Regions from separate parts of the Cedecea sp. NFIX57 genome, predicted to be linked through region 2. Evidence: riboswitches for the same ligand, from Rfam matches in the RefSeq annotation. Region 2 holds a riboswitch; each other region holds the start of a gene.
The links. A riboswitch is a leader RNA that binds a small molecule or an ion and turns the genes downstream of it on or off. The one in region 2 is predicted to bind thiamine pyrophosphate.
Positions count from the first base shown of each region.

Region 1: another riboswitch for thiamine pyrophosphate. It lies ahead of thiM (hydroxyethylthiazole kinase); the one in region 2 lies ahead of thiC (phosphomethylpyrimidine synthase ThiC).
Region 3: another riboswitch for thiamine pyrophosphate. It lies ahead of B9Y90_RS05415 (TenA family protein); the one in region 2 lies ahead of thiC (phosphomethylpyrimidine synthase ThiC).

Region 1 covers NZ_FXAS01000005.1:210,621-214,758, reverse strand. The annotation lists gene lpxO (lipid A hydroxylase LpxO) at 1-172, opposite strand, end outside; gene B9Y90_RS06070 (YadA C-terminal domain-containing protein) at 310-1,245, opposite strand; TPP riboswitch at 1,686-1,782, shown strand; gene thiM (hydroxyethylthiazole kinase) at 1,821-2,609, shown strand; gene thiD (bifunctional hydroxymethylpyrimidine kinase/phosphomethylpyrimidine kinase) at 2,606-3,406, shown strand; gene B9Y90_RS06055 (GntR family transcriptional regulator) at 3,493-4,138, shown strand, end outside.
Region 2 covers NZ_FXAS01000041.1:18,543-22,680, forward strand. The annotation lists gene B9Y90_RS22860 (HesA/MoeB/ThiF family protein) at 1-58, opposite strand, end outside; gene thiE (thiamine phosphate synthase) at 51-686, opposite strand; gene thiC (phosphomethylpyrimidine synthase ThiC) at 686-2,587, opposite strand; TPP riboswitch at 2,677-2,787, opposite strand; gene B9Y90_RS22875 (Rsd/AlgQ family anti-sigma factor) at 2,838-3,341, opposite strand; gene nudC (NAD(+) diphosphatase) at 3,440-4,138, shown strand, end outside.
Region 3 covers NZ_FXAS01000005.1:68,986-73,123, reverse strand. The annotation lists gene B9Y90_RS05425 (ABC transporter permease) at 1-716, opposite strand, end outside; gene B9Y90_RS05420 (ABC transporter ATP-binding protein) at 713-1,453, opposite strand; gene B9Y90_RS05415 (TenA family protein) at 1,450-2,130, opposite strand; TPP riboswitch at 2,190-2,291, opposite strand; gene B9Y90_RS05410 (LLM class flavin-dependent oxidoreductase) at 2,455-3,477, shown strand; gene B9Y90_RS05405 (DUF1349 domain-containing protein) at 3,502-4,077, shown strand.

The sequences.
Region 1 (4,138 bases), on a different contig from region 2:
GCGTTAAATAGGGCGTATTCGGCACCCTGGAGAAAAGATACATAAAACCGTTAAGTGGGGCGGTAAACGTTGAATGGTCCGACAGCTGTCGCCAGAAACGAAAACGAATCTTGCCGCGGTAATGCACATAGACCACTGAAATAATAATGACGATTAAAATAATATATTTCATATTGTTATCTGACCACTGTGTTTTTTGGAACGATCCCTGCCGGGCCAAAGCCCCGACTGCCAAAAATGCGCCTTTGTAAAGGCGCTGAAATAGAGCTTAGCAGTGGTTTTAGCGAAGTAAATGTTGCCAGGAACAACTTACCAGCCTACAGATAACCCCGCACCGTAACCCACATTGTTTTCTGTATCGTCACTGACGGTGGCTTTCACAACAACAGTATTTCCGATACGTGTAGAGGCGCCCACGGCTAAAGCATTTTCGCCTTCATAGCCGCCAATACCTGCCCCTATAGCCACGGTTTGATTATTCATCACCTGCGGTATATTGCTCATTGCCATCGCGCCAGAGATACCCGCGTTGGCCTCTTTTTGATTATTGTTAACCTCATCTTTTAATGCAGAAAATCCATTATTTAATTTGTCTATCGATTGACTATTATCCTGAATCAGGCGGGTATTGTTTTCTGCGCGTTCAGTATTTAAAGAAATATTGTTAGCGTTAGTGGATACGCGTGCCTGCGTTGCCGTATCAAGTTTCGTTTCGGTGGTCGTCAGGCCATTTGTGCCTTTAATACCATTGGTCCCGTTTTTACCATCAACGCCATTTTTTACCTGAGACTGGACATATTCGATCATCGCCTTATCTTTGGCTGCCTGGCGGTCGGCATCTGTTGCCGTGCTGTCCAGGTGTCTACTCTTGTCCACTATGGGCGGCACTACCGGGTCCACAACCGTCGTCTTTGAAGGCGTAAGCGTGCTGGCGACGATAGAATGGGGGGCATCGAGATGGGGAGTTACAGGTTCTGAATGGTCGCCATCCAGATGCGGTGTGGTGGTAATCCCACTCACAAAATCACTCGTAAAGTTTGTATTATGGGCGTGGTCATAATCTCGCACAGCCTGCTGTTGCGTTGCATCCATACTTTCAAAACGGGCATTAGCGTCCTGCCAGGTAATCGTTTTATTCACCATGCTGTTATAGAAATCACTCACCATATCGGCCCGGGCAGCAGCCGAAAGCACGAAAATACTCAATACCACGGCCAGTGATTGACCAACGTTAATGGATTTCATTTTTCTCTCGCCATAAATAATTTTAAAAGTGCCAATGCATTATTTGATGCATTGATAACGGCGATGAACTATCCCGGAATGTGACAATGCGATCCTTGATCTAAATCATAAGAAAATTCTTAGTTGAAAGTGTTTAAAATGGCTAAAACAGGCCGTTCACATTCATCACTTGTGCTGGTGTCCGAACGCTTACATGGCTGTTACAACCGGGGCAGGTGAGCTTACGTTTGAAAGTCCAGTGACGCATAGGGTATGCGATGACAGGACCGTTTAGTGCGGCCAAATTCGCCGGAATGATCTCTTCTCCAAATCGCCCTCCGTCCAGCCAGGCCCGCTACGTAAAACCCGCAAAGCGCCGCTTTTGCCGTTTACAAGACTTCCTGCTGGCATTACCATCCTCCTCACGGATTAATGACCTGCATTAATCACAACATATTGCTGTAAATGACTCGGGGTGCCCTTCTTTGTGAAGGCTGAGAAATACCCGTACCACCTGATCTGGATAATGCCAGCGTAGGGAAGTCAGATGCCTGTCCGGCGTCCCTTCTTTCACGCCGGACAGGAGCCTTACCGTTATGCAACCTGACCTGCTGCCCGGCGCGACCGCCGTCTCTGTTTTACACCATCTCCGCCAGCATTCGCCGCTGGTTCACTGCATGACCAATGACGTAGTGCAAACCTTTACCGCTAACGTGCTGCTGGCGCTTGGGGCTGCCCCGGCGATGGTGATTGAAGCCGAAGAAGCGGCGCAGTTTAGCGGGCTTGCCAGCGCGCTGCTGATCAACATTGGCACGCTGACATCAGAACGTTCGGCTGCGATGTTGGCCGCGATTCACGCCGCCAATAGCGCCGGAACGCCGTGGGCGCTCGACCCGGTCGCCGTGGGCGGTCTGGCTTTCCGCACGCGTTTTGCCCGCGAAATTATTCAACTGAAACCCGCCGCCATTCGCGGTAATGCGTCTGAAATCATGGCGTTAGCGGGCGAGCAGGCCGGAGGCCGTGGCGTAGACAGCACCGATGATGCGCTTTCGGCTATTCCGGCTGCGCAAAAGCTGGCGCGTGAAACCGGCGCGGTGGTTGCCGTAACCGGAGAAACTGATTACGTCACCGACGGCGAGCGAACGCTTGCCGTGACCGGCGGGGGAGAACTAATGACGCGTGTGGTCGGCACCGGATGTGCGCTTTCCGCCGTGGTGGCTGCGTGCTCTGCATTGCCGGGGGACAGGCTGGACAACGTCGCCAGCGCCTGCCGCTTTATGTCGCTTGCTGGCGAGCAGGCCATCGCCGCCAGCCGTGGGCCGGGCAGTTTTACCCCAGCCTTCCTCGACGCCCTTTATCTGCTGAACGCGGAGGTGCTGGTATGAAACGCATCAACGTATTAACCATCGCCGGAACCGATCCAAGCGGCGGGGCGGGTATCCAGGCCGATCTGAAAACTTTCTCGGCGCTCGGCGCTTATGGCACTAGCGTCATCACCGCGCTGGTGGCGCAGAATACCCGTGGCGTGCAGTCCGTTTACCGTATTGAGCCTGAGTTTGTGGCGGCGCAGTTAGATTCTGTCCTGAGCGACGTGCGCATCGACACCACAAAAATCGGCATGCTGGCAGAAACCGATATCGTTGAAGCTGTAGCAGAGCGGCTGGCCTTCTATAAGGCGAAAAACGTGGTGCTGGACACGGTGATGCTGGCGAAGAGCGGCGATCCGTTGCTGGCCCCGTCGGCGGTGGAAAGCTTACGTCGGAAGCTATTGCCGCATGTCGCGCTGATCACGCCCAATCTCCCTGAAGCGGCAGCGCTGCTGGATGCGCCCCATGCACGCAGTGAAAAAGAGATGCGTGAACAAGGAGAAGCGCTGCTGGCAATGGGCTGTGAGGCTGTACTGATTAAAGGCGGGCACCTCGACGATGCAGAAAGCCCGGACTGGCTGTTTACCCGCCACGATGTCCAGCGTTTTACCGCGCCGCGTGTGCAGACGAAAAATACCCACGGCACAGGCTGTACTTTATCCGCCGCGCTGGCGGCGCTGCGCCCCCGTCATGATGACTGGGCGCAAACCGTGGCTGCCGCAAAAATCTGGTTGTCTAAAGCGCTGGCGCAGGCGGATTCGCTGGAAGTCGGGCACGGTATCGGCCCGGTGCATCATTTTCACGAGTGGTGGTAACTGTCGGTTAAGAGAGAAGTTTTTAGCCAGCATAATACCAGTGGTACTATACTGGCTTCATCTTCCTTGCCGGACAATTGCGTACCATGGAACAGGCTCATCACCAGTTAGTTGAACAGCTCAAACAGCGCTTTGCCGCCCCGGATAACGCTCCTCTGTACCTCAAGTTTGTTGAAACGGTAAAAAATGCCGTGCGCGCGGGCCTGTTGCCGCAGGGTAATATCCTGCCGGGGGAGCGGGATCTCAGCCAGCTTACGGGCGTGTCACGCATTACCGTGCGCAAGGCGATGCAGGCGCTGGAAGATGAAGGTGTGGTAACACGTTCGCGCGGCTACGGGACGCAAATTAACGCCACGTTTGAGTATTCACTGAAAGAGGCCAGAGGGTTTTCGCAGCAGGTTGTGCTCCGGGGTAAAAAGCCAAACACGTTGTGGGTGAACAAACGCGTGGTGAAATGCCCGGCAGACGTGGCGGAACAGCTCGCGATCCCGGCGGAAAGCGAGGTCTTTTTGCTAAAGCGTATTCGCTATGTGGATGAAGATGCGGTGTCTATCGAAGAGTCTTACGTGCCGACCGGGCTGATTGCCGACCCGGATGAGATTGGCGTTTCGCTGTACGACTATTTCCGCAGCCAGAACATTATTCCGCAGCGCACCCGCAGCCGGGTGAGCGCCAGAATGCCGGACAGCGAATTCCAGTCACACATCAAACTGGAAACGCCGGTGCCGGTTT
Region 2 (4,138 bases):
TCGCCACGTCTTCCAGCAGCAACTGGCGGCTGTAGCGCATAAAATCCGCATCATTCATCGCCGGTTCCTGCCAGTTCGAGTAGCTTCGCCGTGGCGATACGCCAGTCGGGAGCCTGCGTAATGGCGCTGACGACGGCGACGCTGCCCACGCCGGTGGCTAACACGGCAGGCACACGATCGATGCTTATCCCGCCGATGGCGACGGTGGAATAATCACCCAGCGTCTGGATATGTTCTGCCAGCTTATTCAGCCCCTGCGGGGAGGAGGGCATTTGCTTGGTTTGGGTAGGGAAGACATGGCCCAGCGCAATGTAGGACGGGTTCGCGCTTAAGGCGCGATCCATTTCCATGTTGTCGTGGGTTGAAAGCCCCAGCCGAAGCCCGGCTTCGCTTATTGCCGCCAGGTTGGCGACATCCATATCTTCCTGGCCGAGATGTACGCCATAAGCACCGTGTTTGATGGCCAGTCGCCAGTAGTCGTTGATGAACAGGCGAGCGTTGTAGCGTTCGCCCAGCGCAATGGCGGCGATGACGTCAGCTTCAACGTCTGCATCGCGTTTATCTTTAATGCGGAGCTGGATGGTTTTGACGCCCGCCCCGAGGAGGCGTTCGATCCACTCCACGCTGTCGACGACCGGATAAAGGCCCAGCCTGCGTGACGTGGCTGGGAAAATGAGTCTGGACATTATGCTTCCTCTTGTCTGAGATAAATTTCACCGCCCCGGGCGCGGAAGTGCTGAGACATATCTTCCATGCCAGCATCTCTCGCCTGTTTTGCGGCGTAGTCGCGCACTTCCTGGGTGATCTTCATAGAGCAAAACTTCGGGCCGCACATGGAACAGAAATGCGCGACTTTGCCGGATTCCTGCGGCAGGGTTTCATCGTGGTAAGCGCGGGCGGTGAAGGGGTCGAGCGCCAGGTTGAACTGATCTTCCCAGCGGAATTCAAAGCGTGCTTTGGACATCGCGTTGTCGCGTATTTGCGCGCCCGGATGCCCTTTGGCCAGGTCCGCGGCGTGAGCGGCAATCTTGTAAGTGATCAGCCCCTGCTTAACGTCCTCTTTGTTCGGCAGGCCGAGGTGCTCTTTCGGCGTGACGTAGCAAAGCATCGCACAGCCAAACCAGCCAATCATGGCGGCGCCAATGCCGGAGGTGAAGTGGTCATAGCCCGGCGCGATATCGGTCGTGAGCGGACCAAGGGTGTAGAAAGGTGCTTCGTGACAATGCTCCAGTTCTTCGGTCATGTTGCGGCGAATCATCTGCATCGGCACATGCCCCGGGCCTTCAATCATCACCTGGACATCGTACTCCCAGGCAATTTTGGTCAACTCGCCCAGCGTATGCAGTTCGGCAAACTGAGCTTCGTCGTTGGCATCCTGGATGGAGCCCGGACGTAAGCCATCGCCCAGAGAAAGGGAAACGTCATAGGCGGCGCAGATTTCGCAGATTTCACGGAAGTGCTGATACAGGAAGTTTTCCTGATGGTGGGACAGGCACCACTTCGCCATAATTGATCCACCGCGCGACACAATTCCTGTCAGGCGCTTCGCGGTCATCGGGACATAGCGAAGCAGCACGCCCGCATGAATGGTGAAGTAATCCACGCCTTGCTCTGCCTGCTCCAGCAGCGTGTCGCGGAACATCTCCCAGCTCAGGTCTTCAGCGATACCGTTCGCCTTCTCCAGTGCCTGGTAGATGGGCACCGTGCCGATGGGCACCGGGCTGTTACGCAGGATCCATTCCCGTGTTTCGTGAATATAGCGGCCGGTGGAGAGGTCCATCACCGTGTCTGCCCCCCAGCGAGTGGCCCACACCAGCTTCTCCACCTCTTCTTCAATGGAGGAGGTCACCGCCGAGTTGCCGATATTGGCATTGACCTTCACCAGGAAATTGCGGCCGATAATCATCGGCTCTGATTCCGGGTGGTTGATATTGGCGGGAATAATTGCTCGCCCGGCGGCGACTTCATCGCGGACAAACTCCGGCGTGATGTTTTCCGGCAGGCGGGCCCCAAACCCTTCGCCGGGATGCTGGTGGCGCAGGACGGCATCACGAATACGCTCGCGCCCCATATTTTCGCGAATGGCGATGAATTCCATCTCCGGGGTGACAAGCCCTTTGCGGGCGTAATGCAACTGGGTGACGCATTGTCCGGCTATTGCCCGGCGAGGTTTGGACTGAGTTTCAAAGCGCAATTCGTCCAGGCCGTCGTCGGCAAGACGCGCTTTTGTGTAAGCGGAGCTGCGTTCATCCAGTGCTTCGCTGTCACGCCGGTCGGCAATCCAGGCGCTGCGTAGGGGAGATAGCCCGTGTAACACGTTTATTGAGATGTCGGGATCGCCATAAGGACCGGAGGTATCGTAGACGGGCACCGCGTCGTTCGGCTGATATTGCGGGGCATCTTTGCTCCCACCGGTGAGCGTTGGGCTGAGCTGGATTTCGCGCATCGGGATGCGGATATCTTCGCGTGACCCGGTCAGATAGATGCGTCTGGAGTTAGGGAAGGCGGTACCTTCAAGCGTGTTGATAAAGTGTTGGGCGGCGGCGCGTTGTTCACGACGGCCAGGTTTGTTTTCAGATGCAGACATAGCTCATTCCAGGTTTAGTCAGGATATGGCTTGTCAGGACAACGGAAGGAGTAATGGATATGGATCGCCCGAAAACGGGTGTACCCAAAGACAGAATTACTCTTGTTCCCTTCGCAGGTTCTAACCTGATCAGGTTCCGCGGATCCCGAATTAACGGTCTCAGCCGGTGCTTAACGCACTCGGCACTCCGACAAGAATGATCCCACCTTGCGGTGGGAAAGTTGTAAATTACTCGTTAATAGCTAACAACTCAAGCCGGACTTGCCAGCCCGGCAGGATCGCTGGCGCTGCCGTCGAGGTTGTTATCAATAGCCAGGAGGACTAGTTTATCTTCAAGGGTGAAGCGGGACTCCAGGCACTCGCCAATCTCCGACAGCGCCTGCTGAAACTCGACCCAACTGTCGCGGTCGATGGCGTTTTCCAGGTGGGAGTCGTAGAGGTCCATGATTTGCTGGGTGTTGGCTTCCAGTTGAGGGTAGAGCTGAGCTGCGCTTAGCAGCGGGCTACTGCCTTCCAGGTTGCTGATGATTCGCTCGTAGATACTGAAATGACCGGAAGAGAGGTAATCCACCAGGCCGTGGCAAAAATTGTCTAACGCTTTTTCGTCGAGCGCGGTGTGCGATTCCTTGTTAGGCTTGATCCCGACCATGTTGTAATAGGCGACCAACAGGTGCTTACGGGCCTGCAGCCAATGGTCAACTAACTCATTACTACCACCAACGCGCTCAGTCAGATTGGCTAACTGGTTCAGCATGATTGAGACTCCGTGAGTTAAAAGATTGAACGCAAACTAACCCAAAAAAGTAAAAACTAATTGTTTATATCAGTGAACACGGGGATGTGCACCAGGTTATGGAACGTGTTATTCAAAACTTAGATCATGGTTGGTGGATAGTCAGCCATGAGCAAAAAATATGGTTGCCACAGGGTGACTTACCTCACGGCAGCGCGGAAGAATTTCAGCTTGTGGGCAGCCGGGCTCTGGATATCGGTGAGTGGGAAGGTGAACCCGTCTGGCTGATTCGTGAAAACCGCCGTTCGGACATGGGCTCGCTGCGCCAGCTCCTTGATCGCGATGTGGGCCTGTTCCAACTGGCCGGGCGAGGCGTTCAACTGGCCGAGTTTTATCGCTCGCATAAGTATTGCGGTTACTGCGGCCATGAAATGCATTTCAGCAAAAGTGAATGGGCGATGCTTTGTGGGCACTGCCGGGAACGGTATTACCCGCAAATTGCCCCCTGCATTATTGTCGCTATCCGTAAGGACGATCATATCCTGCTGGCTCAGCACACGCGGCATCGCAACGGCGTTTACACCGTGCTGGCCGGATTTGTCGAAGTCGGCGAAACGCTGGAGCAGGCGGTAGCGCGCGAAGTCATGGAAGAGAGCAGTATTCAGGTGAAAAACCTGCGCTACGTGACTTCCCAGCCCTGGCCGTTCCCGCAGTCGCTAATGACCGCCTTTATGGCGGATTACCACAGCGGCGAAATCAAAATTGACCCGAAAGAACTGCTGGATGCGGGCTGGTATCGCTATGACCAACTGCCGCTA
Region 3 (4,138 bases), on a different contig from region 2:
GCCAGCCAGAGCAGAACGGTCATCAGGACTAAAATAAACAGCGCGGCAAAACAGACATCGGTTTGCATCCGGGCGTTGGCGTTCAGCATGACGTACCCCAGCCCCTCCGCAGAGCCCACCCATTCGCCAATAATCGCCCCGATGGGGGCGACGGCGGCGGCCATGCGTAGCCCTGAACCAAAAGCAGGTAGTGCGGCCATCAGTCGGACGTGTCTTAGCTGCGCCCAGCGTGAAGCCCCCATCGTGCGGGCCAAATCCAGATAGTCGTTATTCACCCGCCGCAGCCCGTCAAAGAACGACGACACCACGGGGAAGAAGATAACCAGCACCGCCATCGCCACTTTGGCGCTCATGCCAAAGCCGAACCACAGCACCAGCAGCGGCGCCAGGGCAAAGACCGGAATTGCCTGGCTGGTGAGTACCAGCGGCATCAGCCAGCGCTGCAGGCGGGGGGAAAACATCATGCCCAGCGCCAGACCAGCGCCGAGGAGCACGCCCAGAATTAGCCCGCTGATAATCTCTGAGGCGGTGACCAGCGTGTGCCAGGCGAGATAATCGCGGCCATCCCATAAAGCCAGCGCTACCGAAGCGGGAGAGGGCAAAAGAAAAGCGGGAATATTGCCGAGGGTAAGCAGATACCAAAGCAGCAATAGCCCGGCAAAAACGGTCAGCCCACGGCGCAGGCGGGGAGCATGGGTGTCTGAAGTCGGCTTCATTCGGCCGCCCTCATCAATTGCTGCAGCAGCCCGGCCTGGCTTTGGAGCAGATCCACATCGTCCGGCGCGCGGGGCGGTTGCCCGGCAATGACATGCGTATCGTCAATGCCCGCAGGCCAGCGGGAGAGGACCAGCAGGCGGTGGCTGAGCCGGCAGGCTTCCATCGGATCGTGGGTGATCAGCAGCACGGTATTGTTTGCCAGCAGCCTGGCGGCCAGGTCCTGAATGGCCGTGCGGGTAATAGCATCCAGCGCCGAAAAAGGCTCATCCATCAGCACGATCGGGCGCTTTTCGTAAAGCGTCCTGGCGATGGCGGCACGCTGACGCATACCGCCTGACAGTGAGGCGGGTAAGGCTTTGGCATAGCCGCCGAGCCCGACCTGCTCAATCAAATGCGCGGTCCATTGCTTGTCGACCATTTCACCCCGCAGACGCGAGCCCAGGGCGACGTTCTGCTCAATGGTAAGCCACGGGTAGAGTAAGTCCTTCTGCCCCATCCAGGCGATGCGTCCGGCAACGGGCTGCCCGTCGCTGCAGGTCACGCTTCCGCCACTGGCCTGCGCCAGTCCGGCGATAATTTTAAGCAGACTGGTTTTACCGGCCCCGCTCGCGCCCAATAGCGCCACGAAGCTGCCGCCGGGAATATCAAAATTCAGCCGCTCAAAAATGGTCTGCTGACCAAAACACAGGCTGAGATCGCGAACCTGAATGCCCGGCGAAGTTGCGCTGTCGGTCATGAGACATTCAGCCCCATTTGCCAGAACGCGGATTCAAGCTGCGTCGCGGTGGTAAAAATCTGCGATAGCTCAGGGAAACGGCTTTCCGCGCCACGCTGGTGGCCTACGTTTTCGAGCAACTGCACAGCGGCCCGCACGCCGGTGAGATAGCCTTCATCGCCATAGTTACGGATCCAGTTCGCGTAGGGATTGCCTGCCATCACCGTGTCGGGGCTATGCAGTAGGCCAAGGCCGATTTCTGCATATCCGGCCACGCAGGGCAGCAGCGCAGTCAGCAGATCGAGTGCGTCGCCTGAATGGCCAATATCCAGCACGTAACGGGTGTAATTCATGGTTTCCGGCGCTTCCGCCTCCGCCGCCATTTGCGCCTCGTCCAGCCCCCAGCCTTGACAGTAAGCCACATGGAGCGGCAGCTCGGAGACAATGGCATTCAGCGATGCGGTCGCGGCGCGCATTTCCGGCAGCGTACGGAGCTTGCTCACCAGCAGCGCGTAGGCGCGAGCAAAATGAATCAGAAAAAGATAATCCTGAGTCAGATAGCGCTTAAATGCGGCTTCAGGCAGCGTGCCGACGGCAAGCTGCTGCAGAAAAGGGTGAGCGACGTAATCCTGCCAGTGCTGACCGGCGTGTTGACGTAATCGACCGTAAAGACCGTTTTCGAAAAGTGGGGTGTACATAGGACCTCCTGGGTAAATGGAGATCCGGGCGCGCAGAGGTATGAACAGACAATAACAGAGCTGTGATTGCCGACCGTCCCTTCGCTGGCATGACCCAGATCAGGTTCAAAGGGTTCGGCTTGCGCCATCTCAGCCCATACAGGACACCCCTCGGAGGTGCCTGTTATACGACATTTACTTTTTGATTACAATCGCCGGGCACCGTCGTAGCCCTCACGGAAACCGACGATCCGTTTAGTGCGGTATCGCAATATTTTTCTGGCACTCGGGGCGGGAATTTTGTCACTGTAGGACGGTTACCTCCGAGTCTAAGGATGATATCCGATGAAAAAGATTGGCTTTCTCTCGTTTGGCCACTGGTCGCCTGCCGCCCAGTCAGGCACGCGCTCAGCGGCGGATACGCTGCTGCAGTCCATCGACCTGGCCGTTGCCGCTGAAGAGCTTGGCGCGGACGGCGCTTACTTCCGCGTGCACCATTTTGCTCGCCAGTTAAGCTCGCCTTTCCCGCTGCTGGCGGCCATTGGGGCAAAAACCAAACGCATTGAAATCGGCACCGGCGTGATCGACATGCGCTATGAGAACCCGCTTTACATGGTGGAGGATGCGGGAGCTGCGGATTTGATTGCCGGGGGCCGCCTGCAGCTTGGGATCAGCCGTGGCTCGCCGGAGCAGGTGATCGACGGCTGGCGCTATTTTGGCTATGTGCCGGGCGAAGGAGAGACCGAAGCCGATATGGCGCGCCGTCATACCGAAGTGTTCCTCGAGGCGCTGAAAGGGGAAGGTTTTGCCGAACCGAACCCGCAACCGATGTTTCCTAATCCGCCGGGGTTGCTGCGTCTGGAGCCGTTTTCTGCCGGGCTGCGGGAGCGTATCTGGTGGGGAGCCAGCTCCAACGCGACTTCGGTTTGGGCGGCGCAGCTAGGGATGAACCTGCAAAGCTCCACGTTGAAAACCGATGAAACCGGCGAGCCGTTCCATATCCAGCAGGCGAAGCAAATTCGCGCCTATCGTGCCGCGTGGAAAGACGCGGGTCATCCGCGTGAGCCACGCGTTTCGGTTAGCCGGAGCATCTTCGCGATAATGGACCAGCGCGACCGCAACTACTTTGGCGGCAGCGGCAAAGAAGGCGACCAGGTGGGCTACATCGAGCCACAAACCCGGGCTATTTTCGGCCGCAGCTATGCCGCCGAGCCGGAACTGCTGATTAAGCAACTGGCGCAGGATGAAGCGATTGCCGAAGCCGACACGCTCCTGTTAACCGTGCCAAACCAGCTGGGCGTGGACTACAACGCGCATGTGATCGAATCTATTCTCAAGCACGTTGCGCCGGAACTGGGCTGGCGCTAAATCCAACAGGGAAAGGGTCAGGCTATGCACACGGATTTTTACTGGATCAATGCGCCAAAAGTCTGGCGCGAAGGCGACGGCACGCTTTCTGTGGTGACCGATGAACAAACCGACTTCTGGCGCAAAACATGGTACGGCTTTGAGCGTTTCTCCGGCCATTTTTATGGTTGCAACGTGCGGGGGGATTTTACCTTCCAGGTGAAGGTCAACGCTGAATTTAGCGCACTCTACGACCAGGCCGGCATCATGCTGCTGGGGGATGAATCCCACTGGTTAAAAGCGGGCATCGAGTTTAACGACGGCGTGCCTGCCATTGGCAGCGTGCTGACGCTGGGCCATTCCGACTGGGCAACCGGCGTGTTTCCACGAGATGCGAATCTGTTCTGGATGCGCCTGACCCGTAAAGGTGACAGCCTGCGGTTGCAGTATTCCGTTGACGGCACAACCTGGCCGCTACTGAGGCTGGCGCATTTCCCTGGGTTCGACACATGCAGGGTAGGCGTGATGTGCTGCACCCCGCAGCGTGGCGGTCTGGCGGTGAAATTCGAAGACATTATGCTGAGTGACGCGCTGGATAAAGCGTTGCACGATTTAAGCTAATCATCCCTTTACTCGGTCGACGCCCCGCCAGACTTTTCTCTGGCGGGGTTTTCATCATACG